Regions from separate parts of the Rhizobium sp. NFACC06-2 genome, predicted to be linked through region 1. Evidence: riboswitches for the same ligand, from Rfam matches in the RefSeq annotation. Region 1 holds a riboswitch; the other holds the start of a gene.
What was found. Region 1 has a riboswitch for cobalamin ahead of F3H58_RS07620 (ABC transporter substrate-binding protein). Riboswitches for the same ligand answer to the same signal wherever they lie in the genome.
Positions count from the first base shown of each region.

Region 2: another riboswitch for cobalamin. It lies ahead of F3H58_RS11255 (CbtB domain-containing protein); the one in region 1 lies ahead of F3H58_RS07620 (ABC transporter substrate-binding protein).

Region 1 is NZ_FMVA01000003.1:151,289-155,812, forward strand. It holds gene argE (acetylornithine deacetylase) at 1-1,067, opposite strand, end outside; gene F3H58_RS07615 (GNAT family N-acetyltransferase) at 1,271-2,149, shown strand; cobalamin riboswitch at 2,189-2,423, shown strand; gene F3H58_RS07620 (ABC transporter substrate-binding protein) at 2,581-3,612, shown strand; gene F3H58_RS07625 (FecCD family ABC transporter permease) at 3,609-4,524, shown strand, end outside.
Region 2 is NZ_FMVA01000005.1:126,136-130,659, reverse strand. It holds gene F3H58_RS11265 (c-type cytochrome) at 1-419, shown strand, start outside; gene F3H58_RS11260 (c-type cytochrome) at 510-1,430, shown strand; cobalamin riboswitch at 1,616-1,851, shown strand; gene F3H58_RS11255 (CbtB domain-containing protein) at 2,012-2,194, shown strand; gene F3H58_RS11250 (CbtA family protein) at 2,205-2,915, shown strand; gene F3H58_RS11245 (hypothetical protein) at 2,920-3,234, shown strand; gene F3H58_RS11240 (type 1 glutamine amidotransferase family protein) at 3,406-3,972, opposite strand; gene F3H58_RS11235 (GNAT family N-acetyltransferase) at 3,993-4,481, opposite strand.

The sequences.
Region 1 (4,524 bases):
CCGGCCGTTATGAATTCGTCGGGCTTGTGGGCGCGGCCGATATCGCCCGGGCCGCAGATGATGGCGTCAATTCCGGCCGCCTGAAAAAGCCCGGCCTCCGTGCCATAGCTGACGGCGGCGATGCAGGGCGCGCCGGTCAATTCTTCCAGAAGCTTCACGAGCGCTGCATCGGCGGCAAGGGACAGCGCCGGATAATCGCTCATCGGCGTCCATTCTATGTCGATGCCCTCGGCGGCGAGCGCTTCGACGCCGTCGCGCACCGGCTGGAGCAGGGCGACCGGCGATACGCCAGCAATCGCCCGCGCCTCCAGTTCGATGGCGCAAAGATCGGGGATGATGTTGATCGCCTGTCCGCCTTTCACCGTGCCGATCTGCAGGGAGGAATAGGGCGGCTCGAATGTCGCTTCGAAGGGACCCTCGGTGAGAGCCTGTGCTGTCTCGACCACCTTTGCCATGATGCCGGTCATTAGATGAATGGCGTTCACGCCCTGATCCGGCCGCGAGGAATGTCCGGAGTGCCCGCGAATGGTGATGCGTGCGGCGGCCTTGCCCTTGTGGGCGCGCACGGCGCGCAGATTGCTCGGTTCGCCGATGATCGCGCCCGCCGGTTTTGCGCATAGTTCCGGCAATCGGGCAATGAGATGCGGAACGCCGCGGCAGCCCGCCTCCTCGTCATAGGAAAAAGCGATGTGAACGGGCCGCTTCAGCGCCATGCGTGAAAATACCGGTGCTGCGGCGAGAACCGTGGCCAGAAACCCTTTCATGTCGGTGGTTCCGCGTCCGTAGAGACGCTCGCCTTCGGTTCTCAGCGTAAAGGGATCGGAGGACCATTCCGGCTCACCGGCAGGCACCACATCCATATGGCCGGACAGGATGTATCCGCTGGCATCGGTCGGGCCGAAGCTGGCAAAGAGATTGGCGCGGTCGCCCTCCGGGCCGGCAAGCAGCGATACTTTCGCGCCGTGGCTTTCCAGATAATCGGCGATCCATCCGGCGATGTCGCCATTGGCGGTTCCGACCACCGACGGGAAGCCGACAAGACGCTCCAGAATGTCGATTGCGTTCATGGCTGTCTCCGTCGCTTCAACGCCGAAAAGCTTAGAGCGGCCTGCGGCGTTTATCTGCTGAAATACGGGTGATTTCAGTAGATTGTTGTGTCCTTCCAGCGCTTTCGGAAAATTCCTGCTGACGAGGCTGGTTATCTTCGGATGTCGTGAGCTGGGCTGCCGGGATCTAGGTTCCGCGCCGGAGGGAATGAGAGCCGTTTGTCATGGAGCTGCTCAAAGTCGATAGTTTCGAGTTGCGGACAGTGGATATCGCCGATGTGGAGGCCGATCATCTGCATGCTTTGTCCATGGCTGTCGGATGGCGATATCACGCGAACGAATGGTGTTTCCTGCGGCAGTGCGGCGTCGGCCTTGCCGCGCTTGACGAGATCGATCGTGTTGTCGCAACGGCAATGCTGTTTCCTTATGATGAGGGTTTCGCGACGGTCGGCATGGTCATCGTTTCTCCCCGTTTGCAGGGGCAGGGCGTTGCACCATGGCTGGTGGGCCAACTCATCGCGGGCTACCCTGAAGCCGCCCTGCGGTTGAACGCCACGGAAGCCTCGCGACGGCTTTTCGCACGGCTGGGTTTTTCCGGAGATGCGGAAAAAGTACATCTCCTGCGCGGCAAGGCACGTTGCCCTGCCGAGATGCCGACGCTTGGAAGAAAGCAGAGAATCGAGCCGCTGTCCTGGGATCATTTGTCCGCCGTGGTGGATCTGGATCGGGCGGCTTTCGGTGTTTCGCGCCGGGGCGTCCTGCAACGCCTTGTTCAGGAAAATACGGGTTACGGCCTGTTCGAGGCCGATCGTCTTGCCGCCTTTGCATTGCGGCGTGCGGCGGGGCGGGGCCATATTGTCGGCCCGGTCATCGCCGGTGACGAGGCGGATGCGATTGCGTTGGTGAGGCGACATTTTTCCGATCTCGACGATCAGCTTGTCCGTCTCGATACCGTGCGGGATAGCGGTCTTCTGACCGAGTTCCTGGCGCAATCCGGGCTGGTGGGGATCGAAACGCTCACCGCCATGTCGAAAGGCGCGCTGCAACCGGCGGGCTCTGATTCCGCAAAGATTTTCGCCCTGGCAAGCCCGTCTTTGTGCTGAGGTGCGGCACTATCGCAATTGACGCCCCGCCTCTTGCCCCTTATGTGAGAAAGCGACGGTTCCTGCAGCCGAAAGGCGAAGGGATTAATAGGGAACATGGTGCGGGTGATCTTTTTCGCCCAATGCCGTGGCTGCCCCCGCAACTGTAAGCGGATTGTCGTTCATCCCCGTGACGCTTGAAGGCGTCATGCCACTGTATTCTCCGGAATGCGGGAAGGCAGATGAGTGACGCAAATTCGTGAGCCAGGAGACCTGCCGTCAAAATATGAACCATCGTTACGGGCGGGGAAGCCCGGAGGAGGAGGGTGTAATGTTATTACGTTACATTTTGTTTGCATCCGATCATCGTTCTCCGTACAAGACGTCCCGCTGTTGGTGCGCGCTCTGACGCCTGCTGCTCTGGAATAAGTTTACTTTCGACTGGAGAACACATGTTTCATTTTAGACGCCTGCCGGCTCTCGTCGGCGTCGTGGCGGTTGCCTTTGCATCCTTGCCCGCCGTTGGCGCGCAGGGTGCCGAAACCACCTACCCCCTGACAATCAACAGTTGCGGTCAGGAGATCACCTTCAAGCAGGCGCCGGCCCGCACCGTATCTGTCGGCCAGAGCACAACCGAGGTTCTTTACCTGCTTGGCCTCGCCGACAAGGTTGTCGGCACGGCGCTGTGGATCGGCCCGGTTCTGAAGGGCTACGAAGAGGCCAACGCCAAGATCGAGCGATTGGCCGACAACGACCCAAGCTTTGAGGCGGTTGTCGGCAAGAAGCCGGATCTCGTGACGACACAGTTCCAATGGCAGATCGGCCCGGAGGGTGTTGTCGGAACGCCGGCGCAATTTGCCGAACTCGGGATTCCCGTTTACACCTCGCCGGCCGATTGCATGGGCAAAGACAATTCCGGCGGTGGCGACGGCGTGCGCAACACCGTTTTCACCATGGAACTGATCTACCAGGAAATCCGTGACCTTGCCAAAATCTTCAACGTGCAGGATCGCGGTGAGGAAGTCGTCGCCGACCTGAAGAAGCGCGAGGACGCCGCCAGAGCCAAGATCGCTTCTGCCAATGGCAAGCTCTCGGCCGTCTTCTGGTTCTCGAGCGCGGAACTGGATATCGACCCCTACGTCGCCGGCCGTAACGGCGCTCCGGGTTACATCATGTCTGCTCTCGGATTGAAGAATGTCATCGAAAGCCACGAGGAATGGCCGACGGTCGGCTGGGAAACCATCGCCAAATCCAACCCGTCTATCGTTGTTGCCGGCAAGATGGACCGCCGCCGCTTCCCTGCCGATGACATTGCCGTCAAGCTGAAGTTTCTGGCAACTGACCCGGTGGCAAGCATCATGCCCGCTGTCAGGCAAGGCCATGTGTTCGAAATGGATGCGCAGGCGATGAACCCGACCATTCGCACCATTGAAGGCATCGAAACGCTGGCCGAGGCGATTTCGGCTGCTGGCCTCGCCAAGTGAACGGCCTCTCCCTCCATCTCGGCAGGGCGGGCCTGGTTTTTGCCGCGCTCGCCCTGCTGTTGATAGCGCTGATGGCCGGAGCGGCCATCGGCGAGACAGCCATTCCATTTGACGTGGTCGCAAAAACGATTGCCAATCGCGTCTTTCATGCGGGTTATCCGCTGGAGCCGCTGGATGAGGGCATCGTCTGGAGCTATCGTCTGAGCCGCGCCGTCGTTGCCGCCTGTTGCGGCGCTTCTTTGGCGCTCGCCGGGGCGGTGCTGCAATCGCTTCTGCGCAACCCGCTTGCCGATCCCTATATTCTCGGCATTTCCGCCGGCGCCTCCACCGGTGCCGTCGCCGTGGCGCTTCTCGGCTTCGGTGCGGGGTTTCTGACGATGCCGGCCGGGGCGCTCATCGGTGCTTTCGTTGCGTTTTCTCTGGTCAGCCTTCTGGCGGTGCGGGCGGGACACGGCAACAGCGCCATCATTCTGGCGGGGGTGGCCGGGTCGCAGCTGTTCAACGCCATGACCTCTTTCATCGTCACCAAATCCGCCAATGCGGAACAGGCGCGCGGCATCATGTTCTGGCTGCTGGGCAACCTCTCGGGCGTGCGCTGGCCGGATGTCTGGCTGGCGTTGCCGGTCAGCCTTGCGGGGCTTGCGGTGTGTCTCTGGTATGCCCGCGCGCTCGATGCCTTCGCCTTCGGCGGCCAGGCCGCCGCCTCACTCGGCATTCCGGTGCGCTGGGTCTACGCCGTGCTCATCTCCGTTTCGGCGATCATGACGGCTGCGATGGTGTCGCTGGTCGGCTCCATCGGCTTCGTGGGTCTCGTCATTCCGCATGCCGCGCGCATCTTCGTCGGCGTTCGCCACGGTATATTATTGCCGGTAACGGCGCTGACCGGCGCGGTTTTCATGATCGTCGCGGATA
Region 2 (4,524 bases), on a different contig from region 1:
TCACCGCGGCCATGCTGTTCGGCTGTCTTTGCGCCGGAGCGGTCTACGCTGCCGGCGAAGTCGAAAAACGTGAAGGCATGATGAAGCAGATCGGTGGGGCGATGGGTTCGCTCGCCGCCATCTCCAAGGGCGAAAAGCCCTTTGACGCCGATACCGTCAAGACTGCCGTAACCACCATCGGCACCAACGCCAAGGCTTTCCCGGACCAGTTCCCCGCCGGCACCGAGACCGGCAGCGCCGCTGCCCCCGCCATCTGGGAAAATTTCGACGACTTCAAGGCCAAGGCCGCCAAGCTCGGTACGGATGCGGACATGGTTCTCGCCAATCTCCCCACCGATCAGGCGGGCGTCGCCACCGCCATGAAGACGCTGGGCGCCGATTGCGGCACCTGCCACCAGACCTATCGTCTGAAGAAATAATCGCAGCACTTTGGAAACGCCGCTTACCGGCGGCGTTTTCTCAGGCACGAAAGACATCTGACCGGGTCAGGTGAGAATGGGGAGAGGGGCATGTCCTCCATCTGGACGAAACTCGTGGGCGGGGCCGTCGTCGCGGCCATTGCGGGCTACGGCATATTCGCCTGGGTCACCGCGCCTCAGCGGCAGGCGCCCAGCCACTGGGTCAGCCTGGGCGAACCGGATCTGGCCAATGGCGAAACGCTGTTCTGGGCGGGCGGCTGCGCAAGCTGCCATGCCGCACCCGATGCGAAAGGCGAGGCGCTGTTGACGCTTTCGGGCGGGCAGGCGCTGAAAAGCCCCTTCGGCACCTTCCATGTCCCCAATATTTCCTCCGATCCGCAGCATGGCATCGGCAGCTGGACGCTGGCGGAATTCGGCGATGCGATGACGCGCGGTGTTGGCAGGAACGGCGAACATCTCTACCCGTCCTTTCCCTATGCCTCCTATGCCCGCATGACGCAGAAGGACATCAACGATCTCTTCGGTTATCTGAAAGCCCTGCCGGCCAGCCAGAACGATGCGCCGGATCACGAGTTGCCGTTCCCCTTCAATCTGCGCATGGCGCTGGGCGGCTGGAAATTCCTTTATTTCGACCCCTCGGCGCGGCCCCGCGTGGAGCTTGCCAATGCCAATGCCGAATTGCTGCGCGGCCAATATCTGGTGGAAGGGCCGGGCCATTGCGGCGAATGCCACACGCCGCGCAACGCGCTTGGCGGTTTCGTGAAAGACAAGTGGCTGGCCGGCGGTCCCAACCCGGAAGGCGAGGGCCGCATTCCCGACATTACCCCCGGCTCGCAAAGCATCGGCAGCTGGGCCGAGGCCGATATTGCGAGCTATCTGGAAAACGGCTTCACCCCGGAATTCGACAGCGTCGGCGGCTCCATGGTCAAGGTGCAGCAGAACATGGCGCATCTGACGCCTGAAGACCGCGATGCGATTGCCGCCTATCTGAAGGCCATACCGTCGCGGTAACCCTCAGCCGTCATGCCGGACTAGATCCGGCATCCAGCCACGGCGCGTCTGCGCCGTGAGAAGAGTCTCTTGCGATCAAGGACTTGATCGCGCTGGACCCCGGATCTAGTCCGGGGTGACGGAGATGGAGGCGACGGCGCGCAGTTCGAAAGCAGGCCCACCATTGACTCCCGACCCTGCCCATCGGATAACAATCCTGTGATGGTTCCTTCCGGGCGTTCCGGAAGGTGAAAAGGGAACACGATAGGGAGAGATCCTCATTCGTGGCTGCCCCCGCAACTGTGAGCGGAGAGCCTGAAACGAAATGCCACTGGCAAGCCATCTCGCCGGGAACCGAAGGTTTCCAGAGAGGGTGACGCCGGGAAGGTGTTTCAGGTTTTGACCCGTAAGCCAGGAGACCTGCCATCGCGGAAATATCCATGCCGGCGGGGTGTCCGGAAGAGCGGAATTTCAGGGTGGCGGGATCGACGCCTCCCTGTGTCAGTCTCGTATCCCCGTGGTGAAGTGTATCGTAGCGGCTCGACGGCCTTTGCCGTCCGGTCGCGTCCAAAGGCGCGGGGTCGCGCCGGAGAGGGGTCACCATGTCCATCAACCAGAATACGGCCAACGCCGCCGTTTCCGCAAAAACAACCAGCTTCGCGCAATCGCTGACGGCGATCGTGCTTGGCCTGTTCGTTGTCGGTTTTGTCGGCTTTTCCCATGTGGAAGCCGTTCATAACGCTGCGCATGACACGCGTCATGCCAATGCCTTCCCCTGCCATTGAGGGGAACGGCATGTCGTCTTTTCGCAATATCGTCTTTACCGCCGTTCTCGTCGGCATTCTTGGCGGTTTCGCCGTCTCGGCAATGCAGGCTTTTAGCACGACGCCGCTCATCCTTCAGGCGGAAACCTATGAAAGCGCCGGCGAAGCGCCCCACAGCCATGATGCGGCGGCCCCCGGCGCTGCCGTTCCCGCCCATGAGCACAATGACGAGGCCTGGGCTCCGGCCGATGGCTTCGAGCGCACCGCCTATACCGTCGCCGCCAATGTGCTGACTGCCATCGGTTATGCGCTGGTGCTGACCGGCCTGATTTCGCTGCGTGGCACGAATGGCGGCTGGCGCGAAGGCCTTCTCTGGGGCGTTGCCGGTTTTGCCGCCGTCATGCTGGCGCCGATGATCGGCCTGCCGCCGGAACTGCCGGGCAGCCCGGCTGCCGCACTTGAGGCGCGGCAGATCTGGTGGCTTGCGACGGTTGCCGCAACCGCGGGCGGCATTGCGCTGATCGCATTCCGCCGCGAACCCTGGGCCATCGTATTGGCGCTGGTGCTGATCGTCGCACCGCATGTGGTCGGCGCACCCTTGCCGCCGGAAGGTGAACATGCGCTGGCGCCGCTGCCGCTGGAGCGTCAGTTCATCGTCGCCGCCACCATCACGAGCTTCGTTTTCTGGGCTTTGCTCGGAACATTGAGCGCGTTTTTCCTGAAGCGCTTCCAGTCGGCGTAAATCCATGCAGGACGCGGCGGAATGGAGTGAGGAACTCGATGCGCTGCGTTTTGCCGTTCCCGGTCACGGCGCTTTCTGCGCCGTGCACCGCCTTGCCTTCAAGGCTGTCCTTGGGGCGGCCCCGGATCGCGAGGCCGCTCTCGCCTGTTTTCATGAACACGAGGCCGCTTTTATCGCTGCGGCGCTCAGCAAGATAAAAGGGTCGAATTTACCCGCCGGCCGCAGCCTGCATCTGAACAGCCGCGATATTCGCCGTGCGATTGCCGGGGAGGGCGAGGAGCCAGCGGCGCGCGTGTGCCGGGTGCTGGATCGGCGATAATCATCGCTGTTTTCACCGCCGTCACCCCGGCCTTGAGTCGGGATCCAGCCAGCCCAAGTCCTTGGGCTGAAAGGACTCTTTTCACCGCGCAGACGCGCGTCGGCTGCATTCCGGCTCAAGGCCGGAATGACGGGGAGTAGAGGGAGCGCAAACAACCGAGGCGGCTATGCCTCAGCGATGCTCCGCCGCAAAAACCTGAAGTTCCGCCTCGGCTTCCGGACCAAAGAGGCCGAGGTGTTTCAGGATTTCCACAGCGAAACTGACCGGCGCGCTGCCGGCGGCGGTGACGATGCCGCGATCGCTAACCGCTTTCGGCTGGTCGCGGTAAAGCGCCTCGCCGCTATAGACGGCATAAGCCTTGTGGGACGCCAGCGAATTGCCGGTATGGGCGACATCGTTCAGGACGCCCGTGCCGCCGAGCGCGCTTGCCGCCGCGCAGATGCCGGCCACCAGCCGGTCCCTGTCGCGAAACCGGTGCACCAGCCCGCCAAGATCGACAGCCGTTCCCTTTTCCCAGCTCAAGCCGCCGGGAATGACAAGCGCATCGATGCCAACAGGATCAAGCGCGTCATAGGATGTGTCAGGCGTCACATTCAGCCCGCCCATGGATGTCACCGGCCTGCCATCGGGGGTAGCGTAGACGATCTCGACGCCCAGATAACTGCGGGCTGCGGCAGCAAGCAGCGCCGGTTCCCAGTCCGCAAAATCCTGCGCCAGCGCAATGGCGATCCGTGTCATGGCCGTCTCCGTGGTTTTAATCAGGCGATGGACTGCATGTAGCGCATGCCGGTGACCGGCCGGGGCGCGAAATCCATGTTTTCGTAGAAACGATGCGCCGCGACATTGCCGGTCGTGGCGCTGACGGAAAGATAGTCGCAACCGAGACGCTTGGCGATATCGCGGGCGCGGGAAACCAGATGCTGGCCGGTGCCATGGCCGCGATGCCCATCGCGCACGAAGAGATGATGCAGCTCAAGCCCGCGCCGGCCTTCCTGCGCCCTGTAGAGGGGCAGAAGCAGGGCGTAACCGATCAGCGCGCCATCGGCTTCGGCCACGAGGCCATGTACCCACGGCAGCGGGCCGAACAGGTCGCGTTCCAGTTTCGCCGGCGTGATCGCCGCCGCATCGCCGTGGTAGGAGGCAAGCAGCGTGATCATCTCGTTGAGTTCCGGCAAATCCGTCTTGCGTGCGCCGCGAATGATGACGACGGGCGGTCTTTCCAGTGTAAGGGAGCTATCTTCGGTCATTTTTCGGTCCTTTGGTCTTATCGGTGCCGTCAGGACGCTTGAG